3 regions of the Pseudomonas sp. MPC6 genome follow, and region 1 is predicted to be linked to each of the others. Evidence: riboswitches for the same ligand, from Rfam matches in the RefSeq annotation. Region 1 holds a riboswitch; each other region holds the start of a gene.

Region 1 (6,070 bases):
GAAGGGTTCCAGGCCCGACAGGCGGCAGGCCTTGGGAATCTCCGGGATCGCGCGCGGTGCGTAACCGGCCACGGCCTTGGCGATGGCTTCGATGTGACCCGGGGTGGTGCCGCAGCAGCCGCCAACAATGTTGAGGAAGCCGCTTTGGGCGAATTCTTCGATGACCTTGGCGGTTTCCGATGGCAGTTCGTCGTACTCGCCGAATTCGTTCGGCAGGCCGGCGTTCGGGTGCGCGGAGACGTAGGTGCCGGCCTTGTTCGACAGCTCTTCCAGGTACGGGCGCAATTCGCTGGCACCGAGGGCGCAGTTCAGCCCGACCGAGATCGGCTTGGCGTGGGCCACGGAGTTCCAGAACGCCTCGGTGGTCTGGCCCGACAAGGTGCGGCCCGACGCATCGGTGATGGTGCCGGAAATCATGATCGGCAATTCGACGCCCAGTTCTTCGTAAACCCCTTGCACGGCAAAGATCGCGGCCTTGGCGTTCAGGGTATCGAAGATGGTTTCGATCAGGATCAGGTCGGCGCCGCCTTCGATCAGGCCCTTGGTGGCCTCGGTGTAGTTTTCCACCAGTTCATCGAAGGTCACGTTGCGATAGCCGGGGTTGTTCACGTCCGGCGACAGCGAGCAGGTCCGGCTGGTCGGGCCGAGCACGCCGGCGACGAAGCGCGGCTTGTCCGGCGTTTCCAGGGTCTTGGCGTCCGCCACCTTGCGTGCCAGGCGGGCGCCTTCTACGTTTAACTCGTACGCCAGGTCCTGCATGCCGTAGTCGGCCTGGGACACCTGGGTGGCGTTGAAGGTGTTGGTTTCCAGAATGTCGGCGCCGGCGTCCAGGTAGGCTTTTTCGATCGAGCCGATCACGTCCGGGCGGGTCAGGATCAACAGGTCGTTGTTGCCCTTGACGTCGCTCGGCCAGTCGGCGAAGCGTTTGCCGCGGTAATCCTGCTCCTCGAGCTTGTAGCTCTGGATCATTGTGCCCATACCGCCATCGAGTATCAGGATGCGCTCTTTGAGGGCGTGCTTGAGAGCTTGAAGGCGAACACTGCGATCGGACATTGGGACTACTCGGAAAGACCATGACGAAGGGGCGGGATGATAGCAAACCTGTGCGGTTTTGGAGTATGTTGCGGTTTTGCATGAATCTGGCTCATGTTGTCGCCGTTACCCCGCCCTGTAGGAGCTGGCTTGCCAGCGAAGGAGGTCAACGATAACGCGTTCGGTCTGGCTGCACGCGGCGCCCGGGCATCCTTCGCTGGCAAGCCAGCTCCTACAGGGGGGCCGGGTGTCCGGAAGACCGTTGTCGCATCCGTACTTTTCCGACATAAATACTAGGACTTTGTCCGGCGCGTTGATTGGCGTAAACTGCGCCCAAGCCTGCGAGGAGTTTCCATGACCGCTATTACCATTACCGACGCCGCCCACGACTATCTGGCCGATCTGCTCTCCAAGCAGAACACGCCGGGTATCGGCATCCGCGTCTTTATCACCCAGCCTGGCACCCAGTACGCCGAAACCTGCATTGCCTACTGCAAGCCGGGCGAAGAAAAACCTGAAGACACGGCGCTGGGGCTGAAAAGCTTCACCGCCTACATCGATTCGTTCAGCGAAGCGTTCCTGGACGACGCGGTAGTCGACTACGCCACCGACCGCATGGGCGGCCAGCTGACCATCAAGGCGCCAAACGCCAAAGTACCGATGGTCAACGCCGACAGCCCGATCAACGAGCGTATCAACTATTACCTGCAGACCGAGATCAACCCGGGGCTCGCGAGCCACGGCGGTCAGGTCAGCCTGATCGATGTGGTCGATGACGGCATCGCCGTGCTCAAGTTCGGCGGCGGCTGCCAGGGCTGCGGCCAGGCGGACGTCACCCTGCGCGAAGGCATCGAGCGCACCTTGCTTGAGCGTGTTCCTGAGTTGAAGGGTGTTCGGGACGTGACCGACCACACGCAGAAAGAAAACGCCTATTACTAAGGTGTTCGCTGCGACATGAAAAACGGCGCCCCGTGAGCGCCGTTTTTTTATGGGTGAAGTTCAATGGCCTCTTCGCTGGCAAGCCAGCTCCTACAGGGGAATGCGTACCTCTGTAGGCGCTGGCTTGTCGGAACGCCGAACCGCAGCGAAGGGGCTCTATGGCCGATACAAATGCGCATGCCCGGCGCGATACAGCGACGACTCACTGAAGTGATCGCTGCCCAACACCCGGCCCACCAGAATCAACGCCGTCCTCCGAAACCCCTTCGCCTCAACCTTCCCGGCAATATCCTCAAGCGTCCCCACCACCCAATCCTGATCCGGCCAGGTCGCCCGGTGAATCACCGCGATCGGACAGTCCGCACCGTAATGCGGCAACAATTCGACCAGGATCTTCTGCAGATGATTGACTCCCAGATGGATCGCCATGGTGGCTCCATGCTGCGCCAGGCTGCCCAACTCTTCGCCGGCCGGCATCGTCGTCTTGTCGGCGTAGCGGGTCAGAATCACGCTCTGTGACACATCCGGCAAGGTCAACTCCGCACCCAGCAGGGCCGCACAGGCCGCTGTCGCGGTCACGCCGGGAATGATTTCAAAGGCAATGTCGAGTTCACGCAGGTAGCGGATCTGTTCGCCAATGGCGCCATACAGGCTCGGATCGCCGGAATGCACCCGCGCCACATCCTGGCCCTTGGCATGGGCGCACTTGAACAGTTCGATGATCTGTTCCAGGTGCAGTTCGGCGCTGTTCACCAGGCGTTCGGCCTGATGACCTTCGAGTACGGCGGCGGGCACCAGGGAGCCGGCATAGATGATCACCGGGCAGCTGCGGATCAGCCGTTGGCCTTTGACGGTGATCAGTTCCGGGTCGCCGGGGCCTGCGCCAATGAAATAGACAGTCATTGTCGGTTCCTGTGAAAAAAGGGCCTGGGCAAGGCTTCAGATGAAGATTGCTCATGATCGAAGGCGGGGATTATCGGGGATTTTAAGCAGCGCCAGCCAGCGCGAGGGTGGCCTGGGCATATTTCTGTCGTGAAATCAGCAGTTTCGCCGGCGCCTGGGCCAGGTGTTCGGCCAGGGCCAAGGCGGCACTTTCCGCGACGCCGTAACAGCCGGTGCGTTCGAACGCGATGTCCGAGCGGTGGCTGAGTTGCGGTTGATAGCCGGCCAATTGTTCGCTGCTGAAATACATCAGCGGCAGCGCGAGCTGTGCGGCCAGTTCGATCAGGCCCGGTTCTTCGCGCTTCAGGTCGATGCTGGCTAGTGCCTTGACCTGGTGTAGCTCGATGCGATGAGCCTGCAGCGCCTGGTCGAGCAATGCCCGCAACGTGCCGACGGGGCAGCCGCGCTGGCAGCCCAGGCCGACCACCAGGGTCGGCAAGGTGCTGTTATCCGTCATGCGTGGTATTGGCCAGCGCTTTTGCGGCGGAACAACCAGGCGCTGATCAGGCCCAGGGCCAGCCAGAACGCGACGTTGGTCAGCTGCGAAGCGATTTTGAACTGCGACTCGAGCGCTTCCGGAGCGAGCATCGAGTGCACTTCCGGTTGTGGCGCGCCTATCACGTGGGGCACGGCGAGGATGGCGACGCCGAGGACCTTCATCAGCCAGTGACGGCTGAACACGATCAGGGCGATGCCGGCTGCGGTGGAGGCGGCAGTGCCGATCCACCAGACCTGCCGCTGCGCCAGATCGGCCGCGACAGTTCCCGGCAGTTCAGGCGGCAGGCCGAGGGTCGGCGCGAGCACGAAGGTCGCATAGCCGGCCAGGCCCCAGAGCAGGCCTTGAGAGGTGTTGGTCGGGGCGCGCAAGGTGTAGAGGCCGGCGAGCATCAACGCGAAACCGACCGCGACCACCAGGTTGCCACCGGTGGTCGACAGCACGCGCTGCCAGCCGTCTTCCGGCTCCCAGGCCTCGGCGTCATGGCTGTGAGCGGCGACAGCACCTGCGGCGTGCTCATGCACTTCAACAGCCGCCGGCTCGGATTTTTCGTAGGTCTCGGCCTGCAGAATCAGCGGCGACACCCAGAAACTTTGCAGCAGGGTCAGCAACAGGGCGGCCAGCAGCCCGGTGAAACCTGCGGTTTGCGCGATACGCTTGATCATGTCGGCAGGTCTCAATGGCACGGGAAGGCGGCGCTGTGACGGGTATCGTGCGCGGCATTGTGCACCGCTTCGATGTGCGAGAAACCGGCAAAATAGACCAGGCACACGCCGAGGATCGACGCGCAGGCGGCGGCGGTCAGGCGTTGAGTCAGGGTCGTGGTGCTGCTGGCGGTGCTCTTGTCTGTGTTGCTGCCGGTGCTGCTGATGATCGACATGGCGCTTCCCTCTGGTCTGTCAGTGGGTGAATAGAGCGCATGGAAGACCCCTGCGAGTCGCGCACGCAGAGGTTCAAACAGCGCCCGCCCACCGCGGGTTTGTTATTCAGTGAGCATAATGGTCACTTTGTGTTGCGGGCCGGTCTCCGGGCTCACGAGGGGCTTTGGCTTTCGCCGTGACCTGCAAGCATCACCTTCCCATGCCGAACGCTGGCACAGTGGATCTGACGCTTCGCTCGCTTACCGTTGCGGGGGCAGCACCGGACTGACATGGCCTTGAGTAAAGCACATGATTCACCGGTTTCCCGTTTCACCCTGTGAAGGGCACCCGTAACAAGGCGTGTAGGAGAGCATGGGCGGGGGTTGGGCGTCAATTGGCAAGGGTTCTCACTTGATACCGAGGCGCTCCATTCGCGGGCGAGCCTCGCGCCTGCAGGTCGGCGGCGCTCTTGTAGGAGAGAGCGGTGCGGCGATCCGACTTGCCCGCGAAGGCGTCCTGACGGCTGACCACAAGACATTGACCCGCCCCCACACCATGCGTAGCCTTGCGCATTCGAGGTTCTTCGGCATTTGCCGAAGCTAAGAAGGGAACGCGGTCGATGCCGCGGCTGCCCCCGCAACTGTGAACGGTGATGTTCGCTGCCACGCCACTGCAAACCCTGTGCAACGGGTTCGCGGGAAGGCGCAGCAAACGCCAGTCCAACGACTGGCACACCGTCAGCCAGGAGACCTGCCTCGACACAGATTCTCACTACAACCGGGCGGGGTGATCCGGTGGCGAACTCTTCCGCGCGCGCATCCGTCGCAGCGATTGTCGTCCCGTATGCCCGCCACCTTGCCAAAGGGCATCCGATGAAAACACTGGCCAAACTTCCCGTCACCATCGTTACCGGCTTCCTCGGTTCGGGCAAGACCACCTTGCTGCGGCACATGCTCGACAACGCCCAGGGCCGTCGCATCGCGGTGATCGTCAACGAGTTCGGCGAGCTGGGCATCGATGGCGAAATCCTCAAGCAGTGCGCCATCGGCTGCACCGAGGAAGAAGCCAACGGCCGCGTCTACGAGCTGGCCAACGGCTGCCTGTGCTGCACCGTCCAGGAAGAATTCTTCCCGGTGATGCGTGAACTGGTGGCCCGTCGCGGCGACCTCGACCACATCCTCATCGAAACCTCGGGCCTGGCCCTGCCAAAACCCCTGGTGCAAGCCTTCCAGTGGCCGGAAATCCGCAGCGCCTGCACCGTTGACGCGGTGATCACCGTGGTCGACAGCCCGGCCGTCGCCGCCGGCACCTTCGCCGCATTCCCGGACCAGGTCGACGCCCAGCGCAAACTCGACCCGAACCTGGACCACGAATCGCCGCTGCACGAACTGTTCGCCGACCAACTGGCCAGCGCCGACCTGGTGATCCTCAACAAGGCCGACCTGATCAGCCCTGAAGACCTGGCCCGTGTGCGCCTGGAAGTCGCCGAAGAACTGCCGCCCGCGGTGAAAGTCATCGAAGCCAGCAGCGGCCGCCTGCCGCTGGACGTACTGATCGGCCTCGGTGTCGGTTCCGAAGCGCACATCGACAGTCGTCACAGCCATCATGATCATCACCATGAAGGCGAGGACGATCACGACCACGACGCCTTCGATTCGATCTCCATCGAACTGCCGCAAGCCGACGAAAGCCTGCTGCTGGATGCCTTGACCCAACTGGTGGTCCAGCACGGCATCCTGCGAGTCAAAGGGTTCGCCGCGATCCCGGGCAAGCCGATGCGCCTGCTGATCCAGGGCGTGGG
Region 2 (6,070 bases), 1.4 Mb from region 1:
TTCACCACAGGTCAGCAGATTGTAACTGAACCTCAAAATTCTGAGGCTTTTTATCAGCATTGGAGTTTTAATCCCGCCTTCAGGGCCAGGAAAAAAAATAGATTCAGACTCCAGAATCTTGACTTCGTTAGCGTTGAGGTCGGAAATTATATCTTCGTAATCTAAAAGATTTGTGTGCCCTCCACCACAGAGTGCCTGCCGTTTACAATAAAGTGCTAAAAATTTTGGACTAGGACTCCACCCGGGAGCTTCAGTATGGGCACGTATCATATTTATGCTTTGTGAATACGCCTTGTCGTCGAAGCCAGGCTTGTAGGTGACATCGTGTTCGATAGAACCATTGTATTGTTTTATAAAACAACCCAGTGACTGCATAAGCGAGATCGCTTTGCTCTGCCCACCCAGCCCCACGACTAAACAATACCCAGAGTCATCTAACCGTCGCGTTACGCCTTCGTGACGACCGTTCTGTTTCAGTTTAAATTCAGAAAATTCAACAATATCCATTTGATGTCCTGATTGTTTGGTATTAGGAGCGTCTGTTAGTGATTGGCTTTAGATTGTCGTGATGCCCATCGATAAGCTCACTGAAGCTAAGTATTCGTCTCGGTGATGTGTCATTTTTTTTCAAGCGCTGGCACCACAAACCTAGTGCGAGGCGAGTAAGTTCGTCAAGAGTTTATGAAATTATCAGAAGCGACCTGCAGAGTTGAAGTGTGGTTCCTAAATAAATGTAATACTTATCCTGAAGGTCTGTAAGAATTGTCCTGTGGTTCAACTATATTTGTTTGTTATTAACTAGTGCTACCATATTGCGTGATATTTAAATGGTGTTTTTTTTCCATGCAATTGACAGGCTTGGCCTCTCGATACTGGGTGTGGGTAATTATCGAAATAAGGCTGGGAGAGACCTCGGTGCTCATGCAAGGTGAACCAGCTTGGCTGGATATCGTAATCGTGTGTTGGGCAGCATATGGCTCTAACAGCTTGGGATCATGCGCGTCGATCCGACTGATGCAGACTGGCACGTGGGTGGTTTATTACAGTTGGACAACCCCCATTCAACCTGGAAATGATGGCGAGCTCTCTACGGACCAGCATCATCAGCCGCAGTAATACTGAATCGCGATAGAAGCGGCGGTATCACTGGGAGAAGTCGAGTGCCTATGCCCGCCCTTGAATGGCGAGCATCGCCGACAAGGTCAAACAGAACGAAACCGCAAAACCCGCGCACCGTCGACAGGGTCGATCAGGTAATGCGCGTGCACGCCAAACGTCTCCTGCAAGCGCTGCGGGGTCAGCACCTCCAGCGGCTTGCCGAGGGCCACCAGTCGCCCTCGTTCCAGTACTGCCAGGCGATCACAAGTGAGTGCCTGATTCAGGTCATGCAGGGCGATCAATGTCGTCACCGGCAGCGCCTGCACCACGTTCAGGATGGCGAGCTGGTGCTGGATATCCAGGTGGTTGGTCGGTTCGTCCAGCAACAGAATCTGCGGGCGTTGGGCCAGGGCGCGAGCGATGTGCACACGCTGGCGTTCACCGCCGGACAGGCTGTGCCAGGTGCGGTTTGTCAGGTGTGCCGCATCGACGTCGCACAGCGCCTGCTGGACAATGGCAGCGTCCTCGTGCGACCACGGACTCAAGGCCGACAGCCACGGCGTCCGGCCCAGGGCGACGGCATCAAACACGTTGATGGCATCCAGCGTGTCGGCCTGTTGCTCGACCACCGCCAGGGTTTGCGCAACGGTTCGCCGCGCCAGCGTCTTGAGGCGCTGGCCGTTGAGGTGAATGTCGCCCCGGCTCGGCACACGCACGCCGGCCAGCAGTTTGAGCAGCGTGGATTTCCCCGAACCGTTGGGCCCGACGATGCCCAGGGTTTCGCCTCGGCGGATGTCCAGGTGGATATCGTGCAGCAACTCGGCGTCGCGGACCTGGAAGCCGAGGCTGGAACAGCTCAGCACACAATCGCCGATAACAGGGGTGGCGGCATTCATCGGGCATTCCTCCTGCCGATCAGGATCAACGCGAACACCGGCGCGCCGACCAATGCCGTGATGACCCCGACCGGGATCACCTGGCCTTTGATCAATGTCCGGGACAGGACATCGGCGGCGATCAGAAACAGCGCACCCCCCAGCGCACTGGCCGGCAGCAGGCGCGCATGGCGGGTGCCCAGCAGCAGTCGCACGGCATGGGGAATGACTAGCCCGACGAAACCGATGGAGCCGACAATCGAGACCATCACGGCCGTCACCAGGGCGGCGCAGCTGATCAGCAGCAATTGCACCCGGCGTACCGGGATGCCGAGCGAAGCGGCGGAGTCGGCACCAAAGGTGAAGGCGTCCAGCGCCCGCCGATGCCACAGGCAAACGGCGAGACCGGCCACTGCCACCGGGACGGCCAGCCACACCGACGGCCAGCGCACCCCGCTGAGATTGCCCAGCAACCAGAACATGATGCCCCGGGCCTGCTCGGAACTGGCCGACTTGGTGATCAGGAACGCCGTGAGCGCATTGAATAGCTGCGAACCGGCAATCCCCGCGAGGATGATTTGCCCGGTGCCGCCGGGTGAGCCGCTGGCACGGGCCAGCAATACCACCAGGGCGAAGGCGGCCACAGCCCCGGCAAACGCCCCGACCGACAGCGAAATCAGGCCCGCCCCCAGCCCCAGCAACGCCACCAGCACCGCGCCCGTCGAGGCGCCGGCGGAGATACCCAGCAGGTAAGGATCGGCCAACGGATTGCGCAACAGCGATTGCAGGACCACCCCGCAAGTGGCCAGGCCCGCACCGCAGGCCGCCGCCACCAGCGCGCGGGTCAGGCGATAATTCCAGACGATGCCTTCGTCGATCGGGTCGAGGACATGACCGGCAGCCCACAGTTTATTGGCCAGCACCTGGACCACCACACCCGGGGCGATGGGCGTTTCACCGATGGCCACACCGGCAATGACGGCCAGCAGCAGGGTCACGGCGGCCAGGAATGTGCGAATCAACGTCCTGGTCATTTTGGCAAGTCATAGCCGTTGATGGCCGTTGCCAGGGTTTCAAGACCGTCGAACATTCTGACGCTGGCCTGCATGGCCATGGCGTCCAGGATGATGATGCGGTTGTTTTTCACCGCGTCCATGTTGCGGGTCACCGGGTCGCTGCGCAGGAATGCCAGTTTCTGCAGATGGTCGTCAGCGGGGAAACGACGGCGATCCATGCGGGCGATGACCAGGAAAGTCGGGTTGGCCTTGGCGATGGTTTCCCAGCCGACGGTCGGCCATTCTTCGTTGGATTGCACCACGTTGCGCACGCCCAAGGTATTGAGCATGAAGTCGGGAATGCCCTTGTGGCCGGCGACATAAGGGTCGATATCCAGACTGGCACTGGAGAACCAGAACAGCGCACTGGTGTGCTTCAGGTCCTTGTTCCGCACCGTGGCGACAGACTTCGCCAGGCTGGCCTTGAGTTCGTCGTTCAACTGCCGGCCACGTTCCTGCACATCGAAGATCTCGGCCAATTGGCTGATGCTCTTGTAAATGCTGTCGATGCGAAACGCCTCCAGGCGTGTGCCGTCGGCGCCGACCAGATTGTCCTTGGCTTCGCAGTCGGAGGGCATCAGGTAGGTCGGGATCTGCAGCTCGTGAAACTGCTCGCGGGTACCGACCACGCCTTTCGGGCCGACCATCCACTCCAGTTCCACGGCCACCAGTTGCGGGCGTTTGCCGATCACCGACTCGAAACTCGGCTCGTTATCGGCCAGGCGTTGGATCCGGTCGTTCTCGGTCTTGTACGTGGCCAGCACATCGTTGAACCACAGCGAGGTGCCGACCAGCGTGGGGCCAAGCCCCATGGCGTAGAGCATTTCGGTGCCGGCCTGGCCGATGGTCACGGCGCGGCTCGGCGCCTGCTCGAAGGTCAGCTTGCTGCCGCAGTTCTCGACCGTCAGGGGATAGTGGGTCGGGGCCGCATGCGCGAGGGTGGACAGACCCAGGGCGGTGACGAGGGTGGCAAGGCGTGACAGCAGCATGACGCAATCTCCAGTTGACCGTACTCGGAGCAGGGGCACGGCCTGGAAACACATCATCGAACGCTGCCGTTAAAGCACGGACGTAGCACTCACCGGAGGTGACGCACGGCGCAAGGATGTCCTTCCCGGACACCCCGCCGGTTAGTGATTTGCTTGGCCGGCAGGTCTCCTGACTGATGCGTCATCGCCTGGCTCCAGCCTTCCCGGGAGTGATCCCAGTGGCAGTTCAGGAGCAGGCTCAGCACCTACAGTTGCGGGGGCAGTTCCGATTGATGCCGTGTCGGGCATCTCGGATTCCCTATTAATCCCATGTGGAAACCGGCGGCCGGCATGGTAGTCGATCATGGCGATCAACGGTCCAGTATTTTTTCGTGGCGCAACCATCAGAAGTTGATCGAGGCGCTCAACCGGGCCGTCAGCGGCGCACCCTGGAACAGGTAGCCGTCGCCCAGGTATTCGCCGGCGTCACGCCAGTAGCGCTTGTCGAACAGGTTGTCCACGGTCAGGCGGAACACCGTGTCGTAACCGTCGATGCGGGTGCTGTAGCGGCTGCCGAGATTGAAAATGGCGTAGGCCCCGGTCTCTACCCCGCCCTGGCGATTGGCGTATTTGCTGGCGCTGTATTGCATCCCGCCGAGCAGGGCCAGGCCATCGATCCCGGGCAGGGCGTAGTCGCCCTGGAAGCTGGCGCGCAGCGTCGGCACATTGATTGCCTGATGCCCTTCATAGGCCGGCGTGCCGCTGTCGCTGACCCGGGCGCGGATCGCCGCGACACTGGCGGCGATCTGCAGGCGCTGGCTGGCCCAGCCATTGGCCGAGAGTTCCAGGCCGGTGTTCTTCTGTTCGCCCTGCTGGGTGAAGGTGAAGGTGCCGTCGTCATTGGGCCGGGAGTACTGGTACGCCTGGCGGATCTGGAACAGCGCCGCGGCCAGGCTGATGCGCTGCCAGTCGTACTTGATGCCCGCCTCGATTTGCCGGGACACGGTTGGCACGAGGATTTCAAAGGCGTTGGTGGTGAACCAGGCCGCTTCGCCACCCAGGGACAAGCCCTTGCTGTAGCGGGTGTACAGCGCCAGGTTGTGCAGCGGCTTGTAGATCATCGCGGCCTGGGGCAGGAACACATAGCGTTGGGTATGCCGGGTGGTCTCGCCCTGGCTGTCGAAGGTCTCTTCATCCAGGCGCACTTCACGCCCGCCGAGCACGGTCTGCCATTGTTCGTTGAAGCTGATCCGGTCATTGAAGAACAGCCCGTACTGGCGGCTGTCAAGGCGTCGATAGGCGTCGTTGAGCGGACCGTCGTAGCGCGGAAAATCTGCTGGTTCGCTATCGATATTGGCGCTGCCGATCATCACGTTGATGGTGTCGCGTTTATCCACCACGCGGCGAAACGCGCTGGTGCCTACGCTCAGTTCATGACCAAGGCCACCGGTGTCGAAGTCGCCAGTGAAGGCAGCCTGTACCTCGTCATTGCGGCGGGTATCGTCAGGGCTGCGGAAGTCGTAGATGTCGTAGTCGCCCTCGGGGCTGAAGTAGTTGGGCACCGCGGCGCTGGCGCAACTGGCGGAACCGTAGCAACCCCAGGCGAACGAGCTGTAGTCATCGATCACCACCCGGCTGCGCGAGGCGCTGACATTGCCTTTCCAGGTGTCGCTGAAGCGATATTCGAAGTTGCCGTTGAGGTTCAGCGCATCAGTGGTGACGGGTTTCGAGCCGCTCTGATGGGCCAGCAGTTTTTTCGGCGAGGCGTGGTGTGGCAGGCGGGTGCCGCCAAGCAATTGATAGCCCGGTGCGGCGCGCTGTTCCCTGGTCTGGTACTCGGCATCCAGTTGCAGCAGGGCATCGGGGCTGATGTTCCAGTCGAAGGCCAGGGAGGCGAAGTCGCGCTGGCCATTAGTGTGCTCGACATAGGAATGCAGCTCTTCATGGGCCACGTTGGCGCGTAGCCCGAACTGCTGTTCATTGCCGAAGAATCCGCCCACGTCTGTGGCCAGGTAGCCGCTGCCACGGTCGTCCGTGGAGACAGTGACCGAACGCACGTCGGCCGGCCGCTTGG
Region 3 (6,070 bases), 1.2 Mb from region 1:
TCCCAGGTCGGCCCCTGGGTGCGCCAGCATTTCAACGCCAGGCGAGTCTTGCCGAGCAGCGCGTAGGTCAACGCCACCAGGCGTGCGGGAATGTAGTTGAGCACGTCGTCGATCCTGGCCGCGGCCCAGCCGAAACGTTCGAAGCGGTCGTTACGGTAACCCCACATCGCATCGAGGGTGTTGCTCAGCCGATACAACACCACGCCGGGCGCCCCCGCCACGGCGAACCAGAACAGCGCGGCAAATACCGCGTCGCTGCCGTTCTCCAGCACCGATTCGGTGGCAGCCCGGGCGACTTCGGTTTTATCCAGTTCGCTGGTCTGGCGGCTGACCAGATAACCCACGCGTTTGCGCGCTTCTTCAAGATCATCGCTGCGCAGGGCCTTGGCCACTGGCTCGACGTGTTCACCGAGGCTGCGCATGCCGAGGGCACAATAGAGCGCGAGGATTTCGACGATCCAGCCGACATAAGGCGCCCAGGAAAACGCCGTGGCCAGCAAGGTCAGCGGCACGACCGCGATGAACCAGGCGGTGACGCCGTGACTGCGCCAGCCGCGACCTTCGCTGTTGAAGCGTTGCTCGATGCGGTCGGCAAAACGGCCGAACGCCACCAGCGGATGCCAGCGTTTGGGTTCACCCAGCAGCGCATCCAGCGCCACCGCGGCGACACTCAACAACGCCACACTCATTGACTCACTCCCCAATAATTTTCATACAACAATTCGCTAAGCGGACGCGCTTGCGCCCAGCCTTCCAGGGCAAGCATCGGCGCTGGATAAAACGCCTCGACCGGACCCAGGCACAGCACGGCCAACGGTTTGGCGCCAACGGGCATTTCCAGCAAGGCGGCCAGGGCTTGCGGCTCGAACAAAGAGACCCAGCCCATGCCCAGCCCTTCGGCACGGGACGCCAGCCACAGGTTCTGGATCGCACAGGACAAGGAGGCCATGTCCATTTCCGGCAAAGTACGGCGGCCGAAGATATGCCGATCGCGATCGTCCGTCAGCGCGGCGACCAGCACTTCGGCGCAGTCGTTGATGCCTTCGACCTTGAGCTTCATGAATTCGTCGCTGCGCTCGCCGAGGGCTTCCGCGGTGCGGATGCGTTCTTCTTCCACCAGCTGTTGGATTTTGCCGCGCAGGGCGCGGTCGCTGATGCGGATGAAGCGCCAGGGTTGCATCAGGCCCACGCTCGGGGCCTGGTGGGCGGCTTCGAGCAGGCGTCGCAGTAGTTCGGGCGCGACGGTGCCACCGCTGAAGTGGCGCATGTCGCGGCGTTCGGCGATGGCACGGTAGACGGCAGCGCGTTCGGCTTCGGAAAATGCGTTGTCAGTCATGGCCTCTTCGCGAGCAAGCCCGCTCCCACATTTGATAGCGGTGCCCATGAGGTCTCTGGTACGACGCGGTCCAGTGTGGGAGCGGGCTTGCTCGCGAAGGCGTCCTCACGGTCAGGCTCAAACAGTGCGGCAACCGCCGATGGATTCGACGGAAAATAAAAATGCACATAAGAGGCCGTCATCCGCCCCTGACGATAAACCGCCTCCGCCCCACGCCCGCCATTCGGGCTTAACCCACGGGCAATCGGCTCCAGCCCGGTACTGGTCAGCGAATGGTGATAAGTGTGCCCACGCAGCAACCCTTCCGGCAGTTCAACCGCCTGCAGGGCCAACGCCGCCAGACGCTTCTGCATCACCGCATCCCCGGCCAGCAAACCGACCAGTTCAGCTCGAGTGCCCTCGACATCGGTCAACGAATCCAGCAGATACAACATCCCGCCACACTCGGCCAACAACGGTTTGCCCGCCCCATGGTGAGCGCGAATCGCGTCGAGCATCGAGGTGTTCTGTGACAGCGCCACATGGTGCAATTCCGGATAACCGCCCGGCAGGTACAGACTGTCTGCGTCCGGCAATCGGGCATCACGGATCGGCGAGAAAAACAGCAACTCGGCGCCCATGGCGCGCAGCAGATCCAGGCTCGCGCCGTAGGTGAAGGCAAAGGCTTCGTCACGGGCCACGGCGATCCGCACGCCAGCCAGCAATGGCTCGGCAACGATCACATCGGGGGCGGCGAATGCCACGGCCGGCGGCAACGCCACCTCGCAACTGCTGGCCAGGGCATCGGCCGCGGCGTCGAGGCGCAGATCAAGATCGTTCAACTCGCTGGCCTGGACCAGCCCCAGGTGACGGCTCGGCAGTTCGATCCCGGTTTCCCTGGACAAGGCGCCATACCAGCGCAAGCCTTCAGTCAGGCTGCCCTCGAGCAATTGCGCATGGCGCAATGTGCCCACGCGGTTGGCCAACACTCCGGCAAACGGCAAGTCCGGCTGATAGCGCGCCAGCCCCAGGGCCAGGGCGCCAAAGGTCTGCGCCATGGCAGTGCCATCGATCACACCCAGCACCGGTACCCCGAAGTGTCGCGCCAGGTCGGCGCTGGACGGCGTACCGTCGAACAGCCCCATGACCCCTTCGATCAGGATCAGGTCGGCAACAGCTGCGGCTTCCCACAACAGTCGACGACTTTCCTGCTCGCCGACCATCCACATGTCCAGTTGATACACCGGCGCACCGCTGGCGCGCTCGAGAATCATCGGGTCGAGGAAGTCCGGACCGCACTTGAAGACCCGCACCTTGCGCCCCTGATTGCGGTGCAACCGGGCCAGCGCGGCAGTGACGGTGGTCTTGCCCTGACCGGAGGCCGGCGCGGCAATCAGGACCGCCGGGCAATGACGTGGTTGACTCACAATTCGACGCCTTTTTGCGCTTTGATCCCGGCCTGGAACGCGTGCTTGATCACGCCCATTTCGGTGACGGTGTCGGCCAGCTCGATCATTTCCGGTTTGGCGCCACGACCGGTGACCACCACATGCTGCATCGGCGGACGCGCCTGCAAGTCGCCGAGCACCTGATCGAGGTCGAGATAACCGTGCTTGAGCGCGATGTTCAACTCATCCAGCACCACCAGGCCGATGGACGGATCGCTCAGCAGTTCGCGGGACACTGCCCAGGCGGCTTCGGCGGCCGCGATATCGCGCTGACGATCCTGGGTCTCCCAGGTGAAGCCCTCGCCCATCACATGAAACCGCACCTGCTCCGGGAAGCGGCGGAAGAACAGTTCTTCGCCGGTGCTGTTGCGGCCCTTGATGAACTGCACCACGCCACACTGCATGCCATGGCCCAGGGATCTGGCGAGCATGCCAAAGGCCGAACTGCTCTTGCCTTTGCCGTTGCCGGTCAGCACCAGCAGCAGGCCGCATTCGTTCGGGGAATTGGCGATGCGTTCATCGATCACGGCTTTTTTGCGCAGCATGCGCGCCAGGTGACGTTCATCACGATCGGGGGTATCAGTCATGGGGAGCTCTCCGTTGAGGCTGGATAACGGCGGGCAGGCACAAGAATAGACGGCAAAAAGCCTGGCATCGCCCACCGTGATGCCGCTGGATGAATCAGGCCGGTCTCCGGGCTCATGAGCGGCGCTGGCCTGACTGCGCGCCTTCCCATGTCGGCGTTCGACACAGTGGCTCAAGGCGCAGTCTTCACTCATTTACCGTTGCGGGGGCAGCGTCGGGATCATGAGGCTTCAGCGTTCGAAGACCATCACTCACCGACTTCCCTGTTTCACTCCGTCGGCCATGGCCACAGAGCACCTGAAACAAGCCGCGAAGGTTAGAGGGTTGGGGGTGGAGCGTCAATTGAGAAAGCGCCCTGCGACTGACCGGTTGAACCATCGCGCCTCCCGGCTTCTCTATGATTGTATCAACGCGTCCTTAGGGAAGATCAGCATGCGCAAGCCCCAGCTCGTTATCGTCATCGCGCTCGCCGGAGGGCTCGCCGCCTGTGGTGAAACCTCCAGCCTGCAAGTCATGGACGGCACCGGACCGTCGCCCAAGTTGCCAGAACCGAACAAGACCCTGATCCCGACGGTGAACATCGCCCCGGCGATCGGCTGGCCGGACGGTGCAAAACCCGTCGCGGCGACGGGAACCCAGGTCGCCGCCTTCGCCGAAGGCCTCGATCACCCGCGCTGGCTGTATGTATTGCCCAACGGCGACGTGCTGGTCGCCGAGACCAATGCGCCACCCAAACCCGATGACGGCAAAGGTGTCAAAGGCTGGGTAATGAAGAAAGTCATGGGCCGTGCCGGTGCAGCCGTACCGAGCCCGAACCGCATCACGCTGCTGCGGGACAAGGACCACGATGGCATCGCCGAGACCCGTACGGTGTTTCTGGAAAACCTCAATTCGCCGTTCGGCATGACCCTGGTCGGCACTGACCTGTACGTGGCCGATACGGACCGCTTGCTGCGTTTCCACTATGAAACTGGCGAGACGGCGATCAAGTCGCCTCCGATCAAAGTGGTCGATCTGCCGGGCGGCACACTCAATCATCACTGGACCAAAAACGTCATCGCCAGCAAGGACGGGAGCAAGCTGTATGTGACAGTGGGTTCCAACAGCAATGTCGCGGAAAACGGCATGGACCAGGAAGAAGGTCGCGCGGCGATCTGGGAAGTGGATCGCGCCACCGGCAACCATCGGATCTTCGCTTCAGGGATCCGCAATCCCAACGGCCTGGCCTGGGAGCCCCAGAGCGGCGCGCTGTGGACGGCCGTCAATGAGCGCGACGAAATCGGCAGCGACCTGGTACCGGACTACATCACTTCGGTGAAGGACGGCGGGTTCTACGGCTGGCCCTACAGCTATTACGGACAACATGTCGATGTGCGCGTGACCCCGCAGAATCCGGACCTGGTGGCCAAGGCCATTGCGCCGGACTACGCAGTGGGCCCGCACACGGCATCGCTGGGCCTGACCTTTGCTGAAGGCAACAGCCTGCCGGCGCAGTTCAAGGAGGGCGCATTCATCGGCCAGCACGGCTCGTGGAACCGCGACCCGCACAGTGGCTACAAAGTGATTTTCGTACCATTCAGCGCGGGCAAACCGGTGGGGCAACCGGTTGATGTGCTCACCGGGTTCCTCAGCGACGACGAAAAAGCCATGGGCCGTCCGGTGGGGGTAGTGATCGACCGGCAGGGCGATTTGCTGGTGGCGGATGATGTGGGGAACAAGGTGTGGCGGGTGTCGACGGCTGCTAAATAAATGTCGGCGACTGTGCCGGCTCCTTCGCGAGCAAGCCCGCTCCCACACCTAACCTCAGGCGTTCACATTTTTGTGTTCGCCGCAGATCAAGTGTGGGAGCGGGCTTGCTCGCGAAGAGGCCATCACAGCCACCCATAAATCACCTGCCTAGCGTTTACGGCAGAGCGTTAACCCATCCCCCAACGGCAACAACGACAGGTCCACCCGCACATCATCCTTCAAGGCCAGATTGAGCGCCTGGATGGCCCGGGTGTCTGCGCTTTCCGGGTTGCCCTCAAGCACCCGCCCGCTCCACAGGGTGTTATCGAACACCGCCAGACCACCGACCCGCAGCAAACGCAGCGCATGCTCCAGATAACTCGGGTAATTGGCCTTGTCGGCATCGATGAAAATCAGGTCGAACTGCCCTGGTTGATCCAGCCCGGCCAGGGTTTCCAACGCCGGCGCCAACCGCAGGTCAATCCGCCCCGCCAGACCCGCTTCCTGCCAGTAACGGCGCGCGGTAGCGTTGTAGTCGCCTGGAATATCACAGCAGATCAGCGAACCGTCGTCCGGCAACGCCGCCGCCATGCACAAGGCGCTGTACCCGGTGAAGGTGCCCACTTCCAGCACACGCCTGGCGCCGGTGAGCTTCACCAGCAACGCGAGAAACTGCCCCTGCTCCGGCGCCACCTGCCAGCGCGCCATGGGCAGGGCCTGGGTTTCGTCGCGCAAGCGCTTGAGCAGCGGCGTCTCCCTCAGGGAGACGTCGAGCAGGTATTGATACAGGGAATCATCGAGATTGAGCGTGCGAGCGGTCATCACCAGGGCCCTGCAATCTATGGGTTATGGGCCAGATGCTCGGGTTGCAGCACACGCTTGGCGCTCAGGTAGGCTTTCTGCCAATAAGTCTTGGACAGGCTGTCGAGCTTCACCGTACCGCCCGTGGCCGGTGCATGGACGAAGCGACCTTCGCCGACATAGATCCCGGCGT

The links. A riboswitch is a leader RNA that binds a small molecule or an ion and turns the genes downstream of it on or off. The one in region 1 is predicted to bind cobalamin.
Region 2: another riboswitch for cobalamin. It lies ahead of ELQ88_RS13985 (ABC transporter substrate-binding protein); the one in region 1 lies ahead of ELQ88_RS20050 (CbtB-domain containing protein).
Region 3: another riboswitch for cobalamin. It lies ahead of cobO (cob(I)yrinic acid a,c-diamide adenosyltransferase); the one in region 1 lies ahead of ELQ88_RS20050 (CbtB-domain containing protein).

What each region holds. Positions count from the first base shown of each region.
Region 1 covers NZ_CP034783.1:3,907,990-3,914,059, reverse strand. Annotated here, with positions in the region: gene metH (methionine synthase) at 1-1,053, opposite strand, end outside; gene nfuA (Fe-S biogenesis protein NfuA) at 1,387-1,971, shown strand; gene cobM (precorrin-4 C(11)-methyltransferase) at 2,128-2,874, opposite strand; gene ELQ88_RS20060 (cobalamin biosynthesis protein) at 2,957-3,370, opposite strand; gene ELQ88_RS20055 (CbtA family protein) at 3,367-4,074, opposite strand; gene ELQ88_RS20050 (CbtB-domain containing protein) at 4,086-4,289, opposite strand; cobalamin riboswitch at 4,409-4,636, opposite strand; cobalamin riboswitch at 4,829-5,042, shown strand; gene cobW (cobalamin biosynthesis protein CobW) at 5,142-6,070, shown strand, end outside.
Region 2 covers NZ_CP034783.1:2,541,420-2,547,489, forward strand. Annotated here, with positions in the region: gene ELQ88_RS13970 (hypothetical protein) at 1-507, opposite strand, end outside; gene ELQ88_RS13975 (ABC transporter ATP-binding protein) at 1,203-1,994, opposite strand; gene ELQ88_RS13980 (iron ABC transporter permease) at 1,991-3,007, opposite strand; gene ELQ88_RS13985 (ABC transporter substrate-binding protein) at 3,004-4,017, opposite strand; cobalamin riboswitch at 4,159-4,355, opposite strand; gene ELQ88_RS13990 (TonB-dependent siderophore receptor) at 4,401-6,070, opposite strand, start outside.
Region 3 covers NZ_CP034783.1:5,059,247-5,065,316, forward strand. Annotated here, with positions in the region: gene cbiB (adenosylcobinamide-phosphate synthase CbiB) at 1-689, opposite strand, end outside; gene bluB (5,6-dimethylbenzimidazole synthase) at 686-1,336, opposite strand; gene ELQ88_RS25305 (cobyrinate a,c-diamide synthase) at 1,333-2,742, opposite strand; gene cobO (cob(I)yrinic acid a,c-diamide adenosyltransferase) at 2,739-3,350, opposite strand; cobalamin riboswitch at 3,430-3,664, opposite strand; gene ELQ88_RS25315 (sorbosone dehydrogenase family protein) at 3,781-5,097, shown strand; gene ELQ88_RS25320 (class I SAM-dependent methyltransferase) at 5,245-5,898, opposite strand; gene ELQ88_RS25325 (C40 family peptidase) at 5,916-6,070, opposite strand, start outside.